One region of the Aeromicrobium sp. P5_D10 genome, then DNA from elsewhere that is predicted to be linked to it. Evidence: riboswitches for the same ligand, from Rfam matches in the RefSeq annotation. Region 1 holds a riboswitch; each other region holds the start of a gene.
The links. Region 1 has a riboswitch for cobalamin ahead of ACXJKC_RS14745 (nitrite reductase). Riboswitches for the same ligand answer to the same signal wherever they lie in the genome.
Positions count from the first base shown of each region.

Region 1 (3,885 bases):
ACATGGTCGGTGCTCCCGGTCGTGACGGGATACGTCAACTGCTCCTCGATGACACCGCCTGGGAACAGCTCAGCGGCGATGCGGCGCGCATTCGACTCCTTGCCGACACCAGCGTGATACGCGATGACGTCGGCATTCTCGATGAGCCGGGCGGCCTTGCGCGTGATGAGCTCGGGATCGCCGGGGCCGACGCCGACGCCGTAGAAGTGACCGGTCATTCCTTCTCCTGGGCAAGAGCGTTGAGGGCTGAAGAGGTCATGGCCGATCCTCCGCGGCGTCCCAACACAGTGACGAACGGGATGTCGATGCCATGGTCGTCCGCGAAGGTCGTCATCGCGTGTTTGGACTCGGCCGCACCGATGAATCCCACCGGACAAGCCACAATCGCTGCCGGACGCGGTGCTCCGTCGATCAGCATCTCCAGCAGGTGGAACAGTGCAGTCGGCGCATTTCCGATGGCGACGACCGCGCCGTCCAAGTGCGGCTCCCACAGTGAGACGGCCGCCGCAGTGCGGGTCGTCCTCCACTGTTCGGCGAGGGCGGGGACCTGCGCCTCGTTCAGCATGCACAGCACAGCGTTGTCTGCCGGCAACCGGCTGCGCGTCACGCCTTTGACCACCATCGTCGCATCGCACAGGATCGGCGCCCCGGCACGCAGCGCGGTACGTGCGGCAGGCACAAGTCGATCATCGACCACGAGATCGCCCACCAGGTCGACTTGGCCGCTGCCGTGGATCATCCGTACCGCAAGCTTCTCGGCGTTGGGCGGAACCAACGACAGGTCTGCTTCGCGCCGGATCATGGCAAATGAGTCGTCGTAGATCGCCGGGCCACGATCGATATAGGCGTAGTGACGCGATGGACGCTTCAGTTCGGTCATGGCTGCTCCTCAGGAACGAGAACGCCGCGCCACGGCGTGATGATCACGCCAGGAGCGGAGCTGGTCAGTGCGTGGATCGTCATCCGATCGAGTCCGGCCTCGGTGACAGCTTGGTGCCGGCCTCCCGGGACGTCACCGTAGGGAAGCGGTTGCGACGGCGGCGGGATCCGCATGTCTGGGAGAGCGGACGTCGTCAGTGGTTCAGTGAGCTCGGCGACGTGCCACGCCGCGGTGGCTCCAGTTCCCCGTCGTTCGACGAACTGCTCAGCGAGTTCGACGAGGCGCGCTGCCGCCGCATCCAACGAGATGACCTCGCTCCAGCCGGAGCCGACTCGAAGCTGTACGAGTTCGTGGTCGATCGCGACGAGTCCGAGATCGCAACTGCGGTCGATCAGATCCCCACGCCCGTCGTCGAGCACGAACAGGAACCGTCCGGGCAGGTCGGCCAAACGCGGCGATGACAGTAGCCGCTGATCGAGTTCCACGGCGCTCCCACGCAGATCCGCGCGTCCGCCCGCCAACCCGGTCTGGGGCGAGACCATCACATTGCGTATCAGCTCGTGGCTGCGGCTCGGCAACAGTCCGGTGCTCTCAAGTGCGGATATCACTTCTGCCGGAAGCCCGTCCTCCGCCTGTGGCAGGCCACGCAGTTGGAGATTGGCCCGCGACGTCAGGTGGACTCGACCGTCGCCGTAAGTCCCGGCCACGTCCGCGAGCGCTTCTAGCGAGGACGTCGCGACATGCCCGCCGATCAGGCGTAGACGCACCAGCATGCCGTCGTCTGCGCGCCACGGGCGCAGCGCTCCCGGGCACCGATCCGCACGGCTGCGGTTGGAAGACATCGCGCCAACCCATCTGGTCTCCGGGCCCGTCCGCGAGGCCGCCTGTGACCTGGCGGCGGTTGCCGCTAGGGCCAGCAGGTCTTCGGACTCGGGATCACGCGGGCCGAAGCGCCTTCCCGGACGTGTGTCCAGTGGCTGCGACTCAAGAGCCGCGTGCTGGCCCGTCACCCTCACCGCTGCGCGTCAGCTCCGGATTCTCACCGGATTCCCTGACTCCACGAGGTGGAGAAACTGGCGCGCCCAGCATAACCCCGCCGTTACGGACCGATGGCGGCACCGTCCGCTCAGCCGACGCTGGGCACGGCATCGTTCGTGATGTGTACCGATTCCGCGAAGTTGGCGATCTGCTGATTTCCCCAGCCGAGACCGTCCCAGACTTGGATGACCAGGAACGTCCCTGATGCTTGCTCGACAAACAGCGTGCGGGTGTCACCGGCGCCCTTCATGTGCGCGATGACTCCCTCCTGGTCTCCTACTTGGACGCGGTCCAGCTTGACGCCGCTCGGCACGCCGGTGTCGGACTGTGTGGAAACCGCAATCGTGCCCTCAAGACTCGTCATGCCTTCCACCACATCGCCTTGTTCAGCATCTTTCGGCGCCAAGGTGAGCAGCCCGCGAGTGTCATCCCTGATCTGCCAACCGGCCGGAACCATGTCGAGGACGTAGCCCGTCGGCTGCTTGCCGCTGTACGACACCAGCTCAATGGCAGAACCTGACTGCGGCGGTGCGGCAGCTGTGATTCCCGGCGCATCCGGATCGGTCGGTGACGCGGTCGGGGCCAAGATCGCGAAGGTCCCTATCGCGGCGGCCGCCACCAACGTCGACCCGACGCCGAACCGGCCGGCACGGCGTCGGCGCATGACTCGGCGGGCGCGGGCCAGGTCGGCATCGGCGACCGAGGGGGTCGGATCGTGGGACAGCCCGGCGGCCTCATGCATCAGCGTACGAAGATCGGTCATGACAAGCTCCTGGTGATCGGTGTTGCCAGCGCGACGGCCGGCGGTTCGGGGGTCCTGGGGGCCGTGACATCCAGGACGTCACGTAGTTGGTCGAGCGCCCGTGACGTCTGGCTTTTCACGGTTCCGTGCGAGCAGTTCAGTGCATCGGCTGTGTCGGCGACGCTCATATCGTGGAAGTACCGGTAGACCAGCGCAGCCCGCATACGCGGTGGCAGATTGCCCATCGCTTCGTGCAGGGCATCGATTCTCTGCGACCCCGCGTCGGGTTCCCCCGACTGGCGCTCCGGCATCACGGACAATGTGCGTTCGCGGCGCCGCCACGGTCGGCGGTGCTCGTCCATCAACGCATTGGCCAGCGCACGACGGACGTACCCTTCAGGCTTGGTCGCCTTCTGGAACAGCGGCCACGACAAATAGAGCCGGGTCAAGGTCGACTGCACGATGTCTTCGGCCAGATGCTGATCACCTGCCGTCAGAAGCGTCGCGGTACGCAGCAGCTCAGCACGACGAGCCAGCACATAGGCATGAAACTCCTCGTCGCGCGAAGATTTCATACGCTTTCCTTTGATCTCATGCCCCTATGACGGATGACGACCACGTCGAGGTTGCATCGACACCGAACTTCCGTCCGGAAGCGAATCCGGTGCCAGTAGTCTCCTGGGCGTCGACAACATGCAAAGGACCCACATGACCAACACCGCCGACCTGGGCCCGGTTGAGCTCTCGTTCCACGACAACGTCGCCGTCATCACACTCGATGATTCGGATCATCGCAATCCGTTGAACGACGCGATGGTCGCCGCGATCGGGCAGGCCTTCGATCTGGCCGAGTCGCGACCAGAAGTCAATTGCGCTGTCATCACCGGGCGCGGGCGAGCATTCTGCGCTGGCGCGGAGCTTCGCGTCCTGGAGGATTCGGTGAACGGCGACTTCACCGGCGTCGACACCGTCTATGACGGATTCCTGCGGGTGTTGCGATCGCCTCTGCCCACCATCGCAGCAGTCAATGGACCGGCCGTGGGTGCCGGCATGAACCTTGCTCTTGCCTGCGATATCCGCCTCGCGGGTGATCGGGCCAAGTTCGACACCCGGTTCACCGATCTGCGTCTGCACCCGGGAGGCGGCCACACCTGGCTGCTTGCCCGTGCGGTGGGTGATCAACGGGCTACTGCTGCAGTGCTGTTCGGAGATCAGTGGGACGCCG
Region 1 covers NZ_JBFUME010000006.1:442,665-446,549, reverse strand. Annotated here, with positions in the region: gene ACXJKC_RS14755 (precorrin-2 C(20)-methyltransferase) at 1-218, opposite strand, end outside; gene ACXJKC_RS14750 (precorrin-8X methylmutase) at 215-880, opposite strand; gene ACXJKC_RS14745 (nitrite reductase) at 877-1,722, opposite strand; cobalamin riboswitch at 1,779-1,973, opposite strand; gene ACXJKC_RS14740 (hypothetical protein) at 2,007-2,681, opposite strand; gene ACXJKC_RS14735 (SigE family RNA polymerase sigma factor) at 2,678-3,235, opposite strand; gene ACXJKC_RS14730 (enoyl-CoA hydratase-related protein) at 3,369-3,885, shown strand, end outside.

Region 2 (3,885 bases), on a different contig from region 1:
TGAAGACGCCGACTTTCTTCTTGCTGATGCTGTAGATGACGTACTTGGGGGTCTTCTTACCCTTGAGACGAATCGTTGCGTAGGCGGAGATCTCCTGGCTGGTCAGTTCGGCGACGCGGATCGTGACCTTCAGGCTCTTTTTGCTGTGTTTCACCGTCGCACTCGTGGCGTCGATACCGCTGGCGAGACTGTCAGCGCGATTGAGGACCGTGCCATTGCCTCCGATTTCCTCGATCCCGTCGTATTGCACGACGTCGGCTCGTTTGTCCGTGATTTTGTCGGACTGGGCCACGGCCGTGACGGCGGTGCCGGTCAGCACGGCAATGGTGGCAAGGCCGCTGATGGCCAAGTGTGTGATGGTGCGCATGTGACAGATTGTAACCCGCGCGCAGGCCGCTCACGGGCGAATGACAGTTGCGTCACCGGTCTCAGATGGCGTCGAGAATCGCCGCCGCCAGTGCTTCCGGCTCGGTGAACTGCGGCCAGTGGCCCGTGGGCAGCTCGACGATCGTGACATCGGTGATCTTCGGCAGTTCGGCGAAGTATTCCTCGCCCGCATCGCGATACGACGTAATTTGGTCGAGCGTGAACGTGGTCGAGATCAGCGTGATCGGAACCGAGTATCGTCCCTTGCCAGCGCTCAACACCTGAGGATCGCGCGCGGCAGCCACTGGATGCGGCACGGCGCGTTCCCGGAACTCGCCGAGCTGCTCTTGGCTGAATCCGTCGAGATCGTGGGAGCCGTCTGCGCGGAACACATCCCAGTCGGGTAGGGGCAGATCGGCGCCGTCGGCCGGCAGATTCGGATTGGTCGCCACGCCGTGCGGGAGCGGTCCGCTGTCGACGTAGATCGCGCGGGCAATACGATCTGGCCGTTGATCGACCACGGCGTGGATCACGGTGCCACCTCCGCTGTGACCAACCAGAACCACCGGACCATCGGCGGCGTCGACCAGCGCCACGACTGCTGCGACGTGATCGGCCAAGCCGATTCCCGACCGGTCGGTCTCGACGGACTCGAGTCCGGGCAACGTGACGGGTGTGACGTCGTGACCGGCGGCCAGGAGCGCGGGCGTCACCTGCTGCCACGACCAGGAGCCGAGCCAAAAACCGGGAACGAGGATGAGATTCATACCGCCCACGGTAGACACGGCCACCGACAGATAACATCACGTCGTGACTCTTGAACTTCTGCCCGCTGTCGACGTCGCCGATGGACAGGCCGTGCGCCTGGTCCAAGGAGCGCTCGGTAGTGAGACCTCCTATGGCTCCCCGCTCGACGCCGCCTTGCAATGGCAAGCCGATGGGGCCGAATGGATCCACCTCGTCGATCTCGATGCGGCCTTCGGCAAGGGCTCCAATCGCGAGCTGCTCGCCGATGTCATCGGCCGTCTCGACGTCAAGGTCGAGCTGTCAGGCGGCATTCGCGACGATGCTTCGCTGGAGGCGGCGCTGGCGACCGGCTGCACACGCGTCAACCTTGGCACAGCGGCGATCGAGAATCCCGACTGGTGCGCCAAGGTCGTTGGCCAGTACGGCGATCAGATCGCGGTGGGCCTCGACGTACGCGGCACGACGCTGGCTGCCCGTGGCTGGACCGAGGACGGCGGCGACCTGTTCGAGACCCTGGCGCGCCTGGATCGCGACGGCTGCGCCCGCTACGTCGTCACCGACGTGACCAAGGACGGCACGCTGACCGGGCCCAACCTCGACCTGTTGCGTCAGGTGTGCGCCGTGACCGATAAGCCCGTCGTCGCCTCGGGCGGCGTGTCGAGCCTGCAGGACCTGCGTGACATCGCGACGCTTGCCGACCTCGGCGTCGAAGGGTCCATCATCGGCAAGGCGTTGTACGCCGGTGCGTTCACCCTGCCCGAAGCCCTCGCCGCGGTACGCGAGGTCTGAACCCATGGCGTCGGGCGCGGAGATCTGGTCGGGCTTCTCGGCCGATCCTCGCGAGCCGGACGCTGCGCTGCTCAGGGCGACCGATGCCGACCGCGATCATGCCGTCACGGTGCTGCGCGACGCCTATGCCGACGGCAGGCTGACCCGCGACGAGTTCGAGGCACGGAGTGCCGATGTCCTGGGCACCCGCCTCGTGGGCGGGCTTGCAGCGTTGCTGACCGACCTGGTCGTGGCGACCCCCGCCCCGGTCGTGAGGCAGGCGGCCAACCGTTCCAGCCTGCAGGTCCAGGCGGTGACCCAGTACCAGCGCGATCTGCGCGACGCCCGCAATGGGTGGATCTTCGTGTCCGGGCTGTGCGTGGCGATCTGGGGTGCCACGAGTATCGCGAGCGGCGGGCTGTTGTTCTTCTGGCCGATCTTCCCGAGCCTCGGCGTGGGGATCGGCTACTTCTCGATGCGGCTGAACCGCGAGTCGCGGATCGAGGCGATCGAGGACAAGATCGCTGCCAAGCGTCGTCGTCGGCGCGGGCTGGGATAGGACGTCGGTCACATCAGGACCTGACTACGCGGGAATGCGTTAAGGTCCGTTCTTGAGTCACGGAAATCGTGACTTGCTGTAACCAGTTGCACTCGTGCTGGGGGAAGTCGGTGAGAATCCGGCGCTGTCCCGCAACCGTGTGTGGCGTGAGCGATCGCGCCACGAGTCGGAGTACCTGTCACGAGGGTGTCTGGCCAAGTCCTGCCGCGGAAAGCGGGACATGGCCGAATCGTTCTCCGATTCGATAACAGCTCCGCGCCAGATTCTCTGACGCGGAGTTTTGTGTCGATCGGGACGTTTTCTCTGCCATGCCTTACCTCTGCGGGGTCCGAGCAAGGAGAGAATTCATGGGATCCCGGTCCATCATCGAAAGACGGCGTCGCAGCCGAGTGGGAGCAGCGCTGATCAGCGCGTTCACCACACTTGCCCTCGTGCTGGGGCTGGCTCCGGCCGCCCAAGCAGCAAGCGACATATCGGTCTACGTGACCTTCGAGGGCTACAACATCGGTCAGGGCTACTACGTCGAGCCGGTCAAGGTGACGGTCCCGGAGGGCTCGACGGCCGCGGCTGTCACCGAGAGCGTCCTGGATGAGACATCGCACCAGTTCACCGCGTTGGACGCTGGGGATACCAGCAGCGCGGGCTGGTACCTGTCGGGCGTCAAGGGCTTCGACAAGGGAACCGCGAACGTTCCGTCGTACATCACGAGCCAGCCGGGATTCGAGCTGACCGGCACCGACGGAGACGCGTACCTCGGCACGCCCGACTACAACTCCATGTCTGGCTGGATGTACACGGTCAACAACGTGACGGCCCAGGTCGGTGCGGGTGCACTGACTCTGCACGATGGTGACGTCATGCGGTGGCAGTTCACGCTGTACGGCTATGGCTGCGACCTCGGCCTGGCAGATTCTTGCTGGGAGAGTGAGTCCTACTTCTCCCAAGTCGACAAGACCGATCTGATCAGGGGCATCGGCAAGGGCAAGACCGCAACGGCTACTGACGCAGAACTTGCCACGGCCAGGACGACGGCCGTGAATCCCACTGCCACGCAGCAGCAGGTCACCGCTTCGCTCACAGCACTGAACACCGCGGACCCAGCTTCTTCGTGGGTTCGGCTCACCACGACTGCACAGGGTCAGTTCCTGACCAAGCTGCGCGAGAAGCTGGTCAGCGACTTCGGCCAGACCGCAGGCGACTACGACTACAGCGTCGTCAAGAAGCTCAGCATCACGGGAACGTTGAACGCTCAGGACTACACGGATCTGCGTAACGCTTCGTACGCGGGGACGTCGATCGAAGAGCTCGACCTGTCGGGTGCGGTGGACGCGACGACCTACGCCCTCAGCGGCATGACTGCGCTGACCGATGTCAGCCTGCCTCCCGTCGCCAACTACACCGTGGCGAATCCGTTCCAGGGCAACAGCTCGCTCCGCAACGTCGTG
Region 2 covers NZ_JBFUME010000010.1:91,451-95,335, forward strand. Annotated here, with positions in the region: gene ACXJKC_RS18080 (hypothetical protein) at 1-367, opposite strand, end outside; gene ACXJKC_RS18085 (alpha/beta fold hydrolase) at 429-1,133, opposite strand; gene priA (bifunctional 1-(5-phosphoribosyl)-5-((5-phosphoribosylamino)methylideneamino)imidazole-4-carboxamide isomerase/phosphoribosylanthranilate isomerase PriA) at 1,177-1,902, shown strand; gene ACXJKC_RS18095 (DUF1707 SHOCT-like domain-containing protein) at 1,907-2,440, shown strand; cobalamin riboswitch at 2,493-2,637, shown strand; gene ACXJKC_RS18100 (fibronectin type III domain-containing protein) at 2,788-3,885, shown strand, end outside.
Region 2: it holds a riboswitch for cobalamin, as region 1 does, so the genes downstream of both, ACXJKC_RS18100 (fibronectin type III domain-containing protein) here and ACXJKC_RS14745 (nitrite reductase) in region 1, are expected to answer to the same signal.

Region 3 (3,885 bases), on a different contig from region 1:
CGACAAGCAGCGCTACGAGATCCACGTCGATGGCACCTTCGCCGGTTTCACCGAGGCCAAGCCCGATGGAGAGGTGATCGTCTTTCCGCACACTGTCGTGTTCGACGAGTTCGAGGGCCAGGGGCTGGCATCCCAACTGGTCACGGGCGCGCTCGACGACGTCCGTGCTCGGGGACAGAAGATCGTCGCACAGTGCCCGTACGTCGCTCGGTTCGTCGACAAGCATGCCGAATACGCTGATCTGCTGGCTTGAGAGAGCCGTCACATCGATCTGAATCGCTACCGGGGGCAACCTACTGGTAGCATGTGAATACGTGAACGCGCACTTCCCGCGCTGTTCCGGCCCGACGAAGTAGCGTGATCCAGCGCGAATTGGCTTTCGGGCACCTTTCCCGAAATGTCTGTGAGTACTGCTCTGTGAGCAACCCCGTAAATTCGTCTGCCCCTACTTTTGCCGCCCTGAAGCTTCCTGAAGCTCTCGTCTCGACGCTCGCGCGTCAAGACATCGTCAACCCCAGCCCCGTCCAGCTCGCGGTCATCCCCGACGCACTGGCTGGCAAGCACGTCCTCGGCCGTGCGCGCACCGGATCCGGCAAGACCCTGGCCTTCGGCCTCCCGGTCCTCGTCCGGCTCGCCGGTCGCACCAGCCGCCCGAAGGCCCCCCGCGGCCTCATCCTCCTGCCGACCCGTGAGCTCGCGACCCAGGTCCGCGCCGCGATGGAGCCGCTCGCCCAGAAGATGGGCCTGCGTCTGACGACGGTCTACGGTGGCGTGCCGATCAACAAGCAGATCAACACGCTGAAGAATGGCGTCGACATCGTCATCGCGACCCCCGGCCGCCTGACCGATCTGCTCGACCGTCGCTGCATGACGCTCGACGACATCGAGATCACGGTCCTCGACGAGGCCGACCATCTGTGCGACCTCGGTTTCTACAAGCCGATCGACGCGATCCTTACCAAGACGCCCGAGCGCAGCCAGCGGCTCCTGCTGTCGGCGACGCTCGACGGCGACGTCAACAAGCTCGTCAAGCGCCACCTGCCGCAGCACGTGCTGCACGAGGTCGACTCGGCCGACAGCGCGGTCGACACGATGGAGCACCACGTGCTCGTCAGCGCCGCGACCGACAAGTCCAAGGCCGCTTTCGATCTGCTGCGCGCCAATCCCCGCAGCATCGTGTTCACCCGCACACGCCGAGGCGCGATGCGGCTGGCCAAGCAGCTCACCCAGAACGGCATCGAAGCCGTCGACATGCACGGTGACCTCTCGCAGCGTCACCGTGAGCGCAACCTTGAGGCATTCAGCAGCGGACGGGCCAGCGTCATCGTTGCGACCGACGTCGCCGCGCGTGGCATCCACGTCGACGGCATCGGCCTGGTCGTGCACTACGACGCGCCTGCCGAGCACAAGGCCTACCAGCACCGCTCGGGCCGTACGGCACGCGCCGGCGAGTCGGGAGCCGTCGTCACGATGACGACACCCGATGCACTGCGCGATGTCATGCAGCTGCAGAACAAGGCCGGCGTCACAGCCCGTCACCACGATCTGCGCACGGCGCCTTCGCCGATGACGGTCCAGGCGCTCTCGGGTGCTGGCACCGAGGCTCCGCACGCCTCGACAGTTCGTCAGGGCGCTCGCAGTGGCGGCGGAGGCGGCGCCAAGCGCGGTGGCTCGGGCGGATCGCGTCCCCAGGGCGGTTTCCGCGGCAATGGCGGCGGACGCCCCCAGGGTGGCGGAGGCAACCGTGGTGGTGGCGGCGGACGTCGTCGTAGCGGTGGCTCAGGCGGATCGACCCGCGTCTACTCGTCCTCGTAATTCGCGACAAGCACTAGCGGCGTCATCCCCGGTACGCCCGGGGGTGGCGCCGCGCTGTTGTGCCAGCACATCGCCTCAGCTGGTGGTGCGCTGGCGGCGGAGCGGGTCGAGCATGTATTCGTCGACCGAATATCCACAGGTACGCCAGCGACGTGACATGCCCTACAAGATGTGGGGGTTACATCAATGTGATTCACCAGATACAGTGGTCGACGCAGCTGGTTCGCCTCCTCAGCCAGGGGAGTCGTGGCAACAGGGAACCCGGTGGAAATCCGGGACTGCCCCGCAGCGGTAAGTGGGAACGACCGGTGTCATATGCACTGAGCGCAAGCTTGGGAAGCGACATCCAGTAGGCGGTGCACACGCACCTGGCCCGTGAGTCCGAAGACCTGCCAGTGCCTTGACGCCCCGATGGTGTCAAGGGTCCGCGACCTCGTGGGAAGGTCAGGGGATCGGATTCGCTGTGCCGTCGTCCCCTCACCCCTCCGCGCTCGTGGGCAGCATCAGACCCGAGTTCACGAGGGGTGAACTGCATGTCCATCACTGTCATCAAGCGAGACGGCACCCAGGCGCCGTACGACGGCTACGAGATTGCCCGCTCCATCGAAGAAGCGAGCGTCGGTCTCGACGACCAGGTCGCACGCGTCACCCAGTTGCAGTCCGAGCTGGAGATCACGCTGTTCGACGGCATCACGAGCGAGCAGCTCGATGAGGCGGTCATCCAGGTCGCGCTGCAGAACGTCAAGGACGACCCGGCGTTCGACACCATCGCGTCGAGGCTCCTGGTCAAGACGTTGTACAAGAAGGTCTTCGGCGAGGGCGTCACCCGCGACGAGGTCTACAGCTTTCACGGCCCCGCATTTGTGGCGTCGATTCTGCGCGGCGTCGAGCTCGACCTTCTGGACGCCCGGTTGGCCGAACTGTTCGATCTCGAGGTGCTCGGCGCGGCCCTCGACCCCGACCGTGACGACCTGATCCGCTACATCGGTGCCCAGACCATGCGGACGCGCTACATGCTGTGCGAGCCCGATGGCATGCCTCTGGAGGTGCCGCAGTTCTTCTGGATGCGCGTAGCGATGGGGCTGGCGCTCAACGAGGCCGATCCCACCGGCGCGGCACGCCAGTTCTACGACAAGATGTCGCGCCTGGAGTACCTCGCGGCCGGCTCTACTTTGGTCAACGCCGGTACCTCCTACAGCCAGCTCTCCAACTGCTTCGTGATGCAGATGGAGGACGATATCGAGCACATCGCCAAGAGCGTCCGCGACGTCATGTGGCTCACGAAGGGCACCGGCGGCATCGGCCTGTCGGTGTCGAAGCTGCGGTCGGAGGGCTCGCCGATCCGCTCCAACAACACCGCCTCGACCGGACCGATCCCGTTCATGCACACAATCGACTCGACGCTGCGGGCCATCAGCCGTGGCGGCAAGAAGTTCGGCGCGCTGTGCTTCTACATGGAGAACTGGCATCTCGACTTCGCCCAGTTCCTCGATCTGCGGGCCAACTCCGGCGATCCGTATCGTCGAACCCGAACAGCCAACACCGCGGTGTGGATCTCTGACGAGTTCATGAAGCGCGTGCAGGACGATCAGGACTGGTACCTCTTCGATCCGCTGGACGTCGGTGACCTGGTGGAGCTGTACGGTGCGGACTTCTCCGCGCGGTACGCCGAGTACGCCGCGATGGCCGATGCCGGTCAGCTGCGGCACAAGAAGATGCGCGCACGTGAGCAGTTCCGCGCCATCTTGACTGCGCTGCAGGCGAGCTCGCACCCGTGGTTGACGTGGAAGGACACGATCAACACCCGGGCGCTGAACCACAACACCGGCACGATCCACCTGTCGAATCTCTGCACCGAGATCACGTTGCCGCAGGATCGCGAGAACGTGGCGGTCTGCAACTTGGCCTCGATTAACCTGTCTCGCCATGTGACCGGACACCGCCAGCAGGCTCGGGTCGACTGGGAGCGCCTGGCCGAGTCGACCCGGCTGGCCGTCCGCCAGCTCGACAATCTGATCGACATCACGATCTCGTCGGTGCCGGAGTCCGAGCGCTCCAACGAGCTCAACC
Region 3 covers NZ_JBFUME010000008.1:286,211-290,095, forward strand. Annotated here, with positions in the region: gene ACXJKC_RS16790 (GNAT family N-acetyltransferase) at 1-253, shown strand, start outside; gene ACXJKC_RS16795 (DEAD/DEAH box helicase) at 418-1,815, shown strand; cobalamin riboswitch at 2,017-2,226, shown strand; gene ACXJKC_RS16800 (ribonucleoside-diphosphate reductase subunit alpha) at 2,349-3,885, shown strand, end outside.
Region 3: it holds a riboswitch for cobalamin, as region 1 does, so the genes downstream of both, ACXJKC_RS16800 (ribonucleoside-diphosphate reductase subunit alpha) here and ACXJKC_RS14745 (nitrite reductase) in region 1, are expected to answer to the same signal.